2 regions of the Micromonospora fiedleri genome follow, and region 1 is predicted to be linked to the other one. Evidence: riboswitches for the same ligand, from Rfam matches in the RefSeq annotation. Region 1 holds a riboswitch; the other holds the start of a gene.
What was found. Region 1 has a riboswitch for S-adenosylmethionine ahead of thrC (threonine synthase). Riboswitches for the same ligand answer to the same signal wherever they lie in the genome.

Region 1 (3,404 bases):
GCGCGATGGTGAGGGTCATGTCGGCAGCCTGCGCGAGGAAAAGACGAACGGGCCAGCGAATTTCTCGCTGGCCCGTTCGGACGCTGGTCGGGAGGGTCGATCGCACAACGCCTCCGGCGTTGGGTCGTACAGACTGAAAGTCTACGGCGATACGCCCTCCCGCACGGAGCATCTTCCGCTGTGCGGTTCTTGCCGTCAAGTCCTCGTCGGCGTGTTTTCCGCATTTCTGAAGAAACGTGAATCCACTTCGATCACCAGCGATCCCGCTTGATCATTCACCGCTGGTCACGGCATTTCCGCTGATCATGTGCCCGATGGTCAACTCAGCCGAGCAGGCCGGCATCGCGGGCGGCCCGCAACGACGGCTTGATCCGATGGGTCGGCCCCACCTCGCCGGCCACCGCGTCGAGGGTCTTGAGCCCTTCGCCGGTGTTGAACACCACCGTCTCGGCGGTCGGATCCAACCGGCCGGACTCGACCAGCTTGCGCAGCACCGCCACGGTCACGCCACCGGCCGTCTCGGCGAAAACCCCTGTGGTACGCGCCAACAGCCGCACTCCGGCGCGGATCTCGTCGTCGTCGGCGTACTCCATCCAGCCGCCGGTGCGGCGTACCGCCTCCAGGGCGTACAGACCGGCGGCCGGGTCGCCGATGTTGAGCGACTTGGCGATGCCGGTCGGCTTGACCGGGGTGATGACGTCGCTCTCCGCGTGCAGGGCGGTGGCGATCGGGTTGCAGCCGGCCGACTGCGCGCCGAACACCTTCCAACCGCCCGCGGGCGCCTCGACCAGCCCGATCTCGACCAGTTCGGTGAATGCCTTGTCAATCTTGGTGAGCAGTTCACCGGAGGCCATCGGGATGACCACCTGGGCGGGAATCCGCCAACCGAGTTGTTCGGCCACCTCGTAGCCGAGCGTCTTGGAACCCTCCGCGTAGTACGGCCGGACATTGACGTTGACGAAGGCGGTGTCCTCGAACTCGTCGGTCTCCACCAGTTCACCGCAGAGCCGGTTCACGTCGTCGTAGGAGCCGTCGATGGCGACCAGGTCACCGCCGTAGACGGCGGTGGTCACCACCTTGCCCTGTTCCAGGTCGCTGGGGATGAAGACCACCGAGGGGACGCCGACCCGGGCCGCGTGCGCGGCGACCGAGTTGGCCAGGTTGCCGGTGGAGGCGCAGGCGAACCGGGAGAAGCCGAGCGCCCGGGCGGCGGTCAGCGCCACCGACACCACGCGGTCCTTGAACGAGTGGGTGGGGTTGGCGCTGTCGTCCTTGACCCACAGCGGGGCGGTGATGCCCAACTCGGCGGCGAGCCGGTCGGCGGCGACAAGTGGGGTGAACCCCGGTTCCAGGGTGACCCGGGTGGCCGGGTCCTGACCGGCGGGCAGCAGGGCGGCGTACCGCCAGATGTTGCGCGGTCCGGCCTCGATCTGCTCCCGGGTGACGGCGGCGAGGGCGGCCGGGTCGTAGTCGACCTCCAGCGGGCCGAAACACTCGTAACAGGCGTGCTGGGCGGCGAGGGGGTAGCGGGCCGAACAGGCGCGACAGACCAGAGCGCGGGCCGGGCTGGTGGCGGTGTTGATGCCGGAGGGGGCGAGCGTCGACGTCATGTCGAAGTCCTCTCATCTTTCCCCGCATCGCACTCTGCGGCGGGGACGGAATTGGCACCTGCCCCGCCGGACGCTCAACGATGAGCGCGCGAGGTGGTTGCCGGGGCGTCGTCGGGCCGTATCCCTCAGCCCCTCTGGATGAGGTATGCAGTTGTGCTGCCGATTCTAGGCAGTAGCGCCGGGGCCGTCGCCTGGCTGTCCCAGCTTGTGAGCGAGATCGCGGGTTGATCCGCAGGTCACGCTCATTCCTGGATCGAGCGGCATCAGCGCCGCCGGATGACCACTCGATCCAGGTCCGAGCATGATCGCGACTCTCGCACGGAGGGTCAGGCCGGCACGGAACTGCGTGCTTCTGCGTCGAGGGCGAGTTCCCGCCCGCCGCGCTGACCGAGCAGGTTGTCCAGCGCCCAGCTTCCCGGGCCGAGGATCGCGATCAGCAGGAACGACCAGCAGAACATCACGGACAGCTCGCCGTGGTTGCGCAGCGGCAGCAGCGCCTCGGGCTGGTGGACCACGAAGTACGCGTACGCCATCGAGCCCGATGCCAGCAGCGCGGCGGGTCGGGTGAAGAGGCCGACCAGCACCAGCGCACCGCAGAGCGCCTGGATCAGGGCGGCCCACCAGCCCGGCCACTGACCGAGCGGCACGGGTTCACCAGTGCCCCGGTTACCGCCGAAGACGCCGAACAACGAGGCCAGGCCGTGACAGAGAAAGAGCAGGCCGACAACCATGCGGAACAGGGACAGTGCCGGCCCGCCGAACCGGTCGATACGCATTCGGATACCTCCGTAGTAGATCCCGATGGGGGGATCCAGAATGCGAGATGAATAGATAGTTGTCGATGCAATCTCTGACTGTGGGAACGCTCCCAAGCCATGCTAGCGGCTGAAACTTCCGGGCGCTGTCCCGCCACTCAGCGTCCAACCGGTTCGCGGAAGGCTCGCGCGGCGGGAATCCCCTTACTGGGGCGGGTGTGCTCCTCGATCACGATTCCGGGACGTCGGGGCCACGCGCGGTATCGGGCGATGTGACGATGTCCCGATGTGCGGGACACGTAGGACATCTCCAGCAATGGCCACCACGCGCCGGACCCGGTCGTATCGCCGGTCGGTCGCGGCGCTCGCGACGCTGGCCCTGCTCGCCGGGTGCGCCCCGACCCCCGACGCCGGCGACACCACCGCCGGCGCGACCGACGCCCCACCACCGGTCGCCACCCCGTCGACAGGTACGCCGCCGACCGCCGACACCGCCGCACCGGGCCCCTGCCCGGCCGAGGGGGTACGGATCAGCTCCCTCGGGGTGAGCGCGGCGATGGGCCTGCGGGCGATGGGCCTGGAACTGGTCAACTGCGGCAGCCGCCCGTACCGGCTGCACGGCTATCCGCAGCTGCGGCTGCTGGACAGCGACGACAACCTGATCAGAGTCCGGGTGATCGCCGGGGCCAAAGGGATCACGTCGGGCTTCGACGACCCGCCCCGGCCCCTGACGCTGGCGCCCGGAGAAGCCGCGGGCGCGGCGGTGCTCTGGCGCAACCTGGTCGACGACCCGACCGTGGTCGCCACCAACGCGCAGCGGCTGGAGGTGGCCCCGGCGGAGGGAGAGCCGACGCAGGAGGTCGCCGTCGAGGGGCCGATCGATCTCGGCAACACCAACCGGGTCGGCGTGAGCGCCTGGAAGAAGCAGCCCCCCACCTCGGCGCTGCCGCCCGCCATACCGCTCGCCCCGACCACGGTCCCACCGCAGCACTGACTCGCCGCGAGATCCTGGTGCGACGACGCACTGGGACAGGGCGCA
Region 2 (3,404 bases), on a different contig from region 1:
CGAAGGCAAGGTGCACGTCGCGCAGGCTCAGACTGACCGAGTCGCTCATCGTTGGTTCCCTCCGGCGGCGCCGGGCAGCGCCAGGTCGAGGTCGTCGGGGTCGTCGTCGGCCGGGCCGGTGGCCGGTCGGCCGTGCCGCAGTCGCCGGTCGATCCAGTTGACGAAGTGGGTCAGCGGCACCGTCAGCACCAGGTAGAAGAGCCCGGCCAGCAGCAACGCCGACTGGTTGCCGGTGTTGGCGGCGTAGTCCTGCCCGATCCGGAACAGTTCCCGCTGACTGGCCAGCAGGCCGAGGAAGTAGACCAGGCTGGAGTCCTTGATCAGGGCGATCAGCTGGTTCACCCAGGCCGGCAGGATCCGCCGGATGCCCTGCGGAATGATCACCCGGCGCATCGCCTCGCCCCAGGAGAAGCCGAGCGCGCGGGCCGCCTCCAACTGGGTGGCCTCCACCGACTGGATGCCGGAACGGAAGATCTCCCCGATGTACGCCGACGCGATCAGCGACAGCGCCAGGATGCCCAGCGGGTACGGGTTGGGTCCCCACACCTGCATGCCGAGCGGGGCCAGCCCGACCCCGATCAGCAGGATCGTCGCCGCGGCCGGCAGCCCCCGGAACACGTCGGTCCAGACCCGTGCCGGCCACCGCAGCCAGCGGGTCCGCGAGATGCCCGCGACGGCCAGCACGATGCCCAGCGCCGAGCCGAGCAGGGCGGCGGTGACCGCCAGGATCAGCGTGTTCGGCAACCCGACAGTGATCATCTCGGGTAGCGCCTCGCGCATCGACTCCCAGTCGAAGAACGTCTCCCACAGGGTGCGCAACGGATCCACGGGTCAACCTCCGCCCTGCTAGCTGGTCGTACCGGTCAGGAAGCGGCCGAGGGGGCCGCCGACGGGGCGGTCACGGCGCCGCTGCCGGGAGCGAAGTCGGCCGGGATCGCCCGACCCGGGTAGTACTGCGCGTTGAGGCGGGTCCAGGTGCCGTCGGCGATGACCTCGTCGAGGGCCTTGTTCAGCGCCTCGCGCAGCGCGTCGTTGCCCTTGGCGAAGGCGTACGCCGTCGGGGCCGGGCTGAGTTCCTTCGCCGCCACGGTGATCTTGCCGCCGCTGTCGGCGGCGGTCTTCTCACCGATCTCGGCCGGGGAGATCCAGGCGTCCGCGGTGCCCGCCTTGAGCTGGTTGAGCGCGCCGTTGTAGTCGGGCACCCGTACCGGGTCGAGGCCCTTGGTGGTGGCGTAGTCGTCCTGGACGGTGCCCTGCACGACCACCACCCGCTTGCCGGCCAGCTCGTCGAAGCTGCTCAGCGTCGAACCGGCGGGCACGTTGAGGCCGAGGTAGCCGAAGTCGTAGCCGTTGCCGAAGTCGACGGTCTTCTTCCGCGCCTCGGTGATGGTGATCGAGGAGCTGCCGATGTCGAACTTGCGGTTGTTGACCTGGGCGAGCAGGCCGGAGAAGTCGGTGCCGACGAACTCGACCCGCAGCCCCAGCTTGTCGGCGGCGGCGACCAGCAGGTCGTTGTCGAAGCCGGTGAACTTGCCGTCCTTGAGGTACACGTTCGGCGGCGCGTCGGTGAGCGTGCCGGCCCGCAGCACCCCCGGCTGGAGCAGGTTGTACGGGTTGTCGGCCTCGCCGGCCGAGTCCGAGCCGCAGGCGGTCAGCGTGACGGCGGCGAGGACTGCGGCGACGCCGACGGCGGCGGCCCGGGTCAGGGCAGGAACGATTCGCACAGGTGTCTCCTGGATGAACGACGGCGGGCACGGACGTGCCGCACCGACGGTCCGCCGTACGACGGACCGCTGGAATGAACCGATGGAAGAGGGGGAGTTGATCCGGTTACCCGAGGCCCGCAGGCTCGGCGACCGGCAGCGACGCGGTCAGCTACACGCGGCGCTGCAGACCCGCATCATGTCGACGTGCCGACGTTGGGTCAGATCGAGGCAGGCCGTCACGGGTGCGGATCGACTGCGGTACGACATGGGTCTCCCTCAAGGTCGTGATGACCTGGAAACCAGGCCACGCTTGCACCGGTGGTTGCACCGGTGCCTGGTCCTCACCCGGGGCACCCCTGCGCGGACGAGGGTTGCCGGCCAGCAAGCCGGGGCTTCACGCTGGCACTCATGACCTGCGGCCGAGGCTAGCACCAGGTGACCGGTCAGCGTCCACCCGATATGACGGCCCTCACGCCCTGGTCATCCGGGTGCTGCGGCAGGTAGACGCACCGAGAGGTGAAGTCGCGCCGGGTGCAGCGGGGGGTGAGGGCGGCGGCGCTCGGCGGGCGCGCGGGCCAGGGCCGGTCGACGCGAGCAGCCGGGGCCGCGATGTGGGCCGCCCATTGCCACCGCCTGCGTGATCCCTTACGGTCTGGTCAGCGGTGGGCGGTGCGGTCCGCATCCGAGAAGACACCGTCGGTGCCTCGCCAGGTGGGCCGGGAGGGTGGAACTCCCGAGGCTCGCACACGTGGCGGGACCCGGCGGGCGAGCCCCGAACCGTGGGACGGCGCGTCGAGGCGTCGGAGCCGGCGGTCGACGGGGCGCGGACACCCACCGGGAGCCACCCTTGTATCTCACTCCCCATGAGCAGGATCGTCTGCTCGTCCACGTGGCGGCCGACGTCGCCCGGCGCCGCCGCGAACGCGGCCTGCGTCTGAACTATCCCGAAGCCGTAGCGGTGATCACCGCCTTCCTGCTCGAAGGCGCCCGCGACGGGCGCTCCGTGGTCGACCTGATGTCCGCCGGCCGTACCGTGCTGACCCGCGAGGACGTGCAGGACGGCATCCCCGAGTTGCTGGGGGAGGTGCAGGTGGAGGCGACGTTCCCGGACGGCACCAAGTTGGTGACGGTGCACCACCCGATCCCGTGATCCCGGGGGAGATCCTGCTGGCCGCCGACCCGGTGGAGATCAACGCCGGGCGGCCGGTGACCACGCTGCTGGTGGTCAACACCGGCGACCGGCCGGTGCAGGTCGGCTCGCACTACCACTTCGCCGAGGCCAACCCTGCGCTGGACTTCGACCGGGACATCGCCTGGGGGCAGCGGCTGGCCGTACCGGCGGGCACCTCGGTGCGTTTCGAGCCGGGGGTCAGTCGCAATGTCGACCTGGTGCCGTTGGCCGGTGCCCGGATCGTGCCCGGCCTGCGCGGCGGGTGCGGCGGGGCACTGGACACCGGGTCGGAGGCAGCGGCATGAGCATCGTCGAGCGGAACCGCTACGCCGCGCTGTACGGGCCGACCACGGGTGACCGGATCCGGTTGGCCGACACGAACCTGCTCATCGAGGTCGAACACGACCACTGCGTCGGTGGCGACGAGGCGGTCTTCGGCGGCGGCAAGGTGATCCGCGAGTCGATGGGCCAGTCCCGGGCCACCCGGGCCGAGGGCGCTTTGGACACCGTCATCACCGGGGCGGTGG

Region 2: another riboswitch for S-adenosylmethionine. It lies ahead of JMF97_RS17225 (ABC transporter substrate-binding protein); the one in region 1 lies ahead of thrC (threonine synthase).

What each region holds. Positions count from the first base shown of each region.
Region 1 covers NZ_JAETXL010000007.1:190,811-194,214, forward strand. The annotation lists gene JMF97_RS20670 (GNAT family N-acetyltransferase) at 1-19, opposite strand, end outside; gene thrC (threonine synthase) at 324-1,610, opposite strand; SAM riboswitch class I at 1,620-1,755, opposite strand; gene JMF97_RS20680 (DoxX family protein) at 1,937-2,386, opposite strand; gene JMF97_RS20685 (DUF4232 domain-containing protein) at 2,682-3,359, shown strand.
Region 2 covers NZ_JAETXL010000006.1:32,728-36,131, reverse strand. The annotation lists gene JMF97_RS17235 (amino acid ABC transporter ATP-binding protein) at 1-49, opposite strand, end outside; gene JMF97_RS17230 (amino acid ABC transporter permease) at 46-828, opposite strand; gene JMF97_RS17225 (ABC transporter substrate-binding protein) at 864-1,724, opposite strand; SAM riboswitch class IV at 2,008-2,120, opposite strand; gene JMF97_RS17220 (urease subunit gamma) at 2,554-2,856, shown strand; gene JMF97_RS17215 (urease subunit beta) at 2,853-3,182, shown strand; gene JMF97_RS17210 (urease subunit alpha) at 3,179-3,404, shown strand, end outside.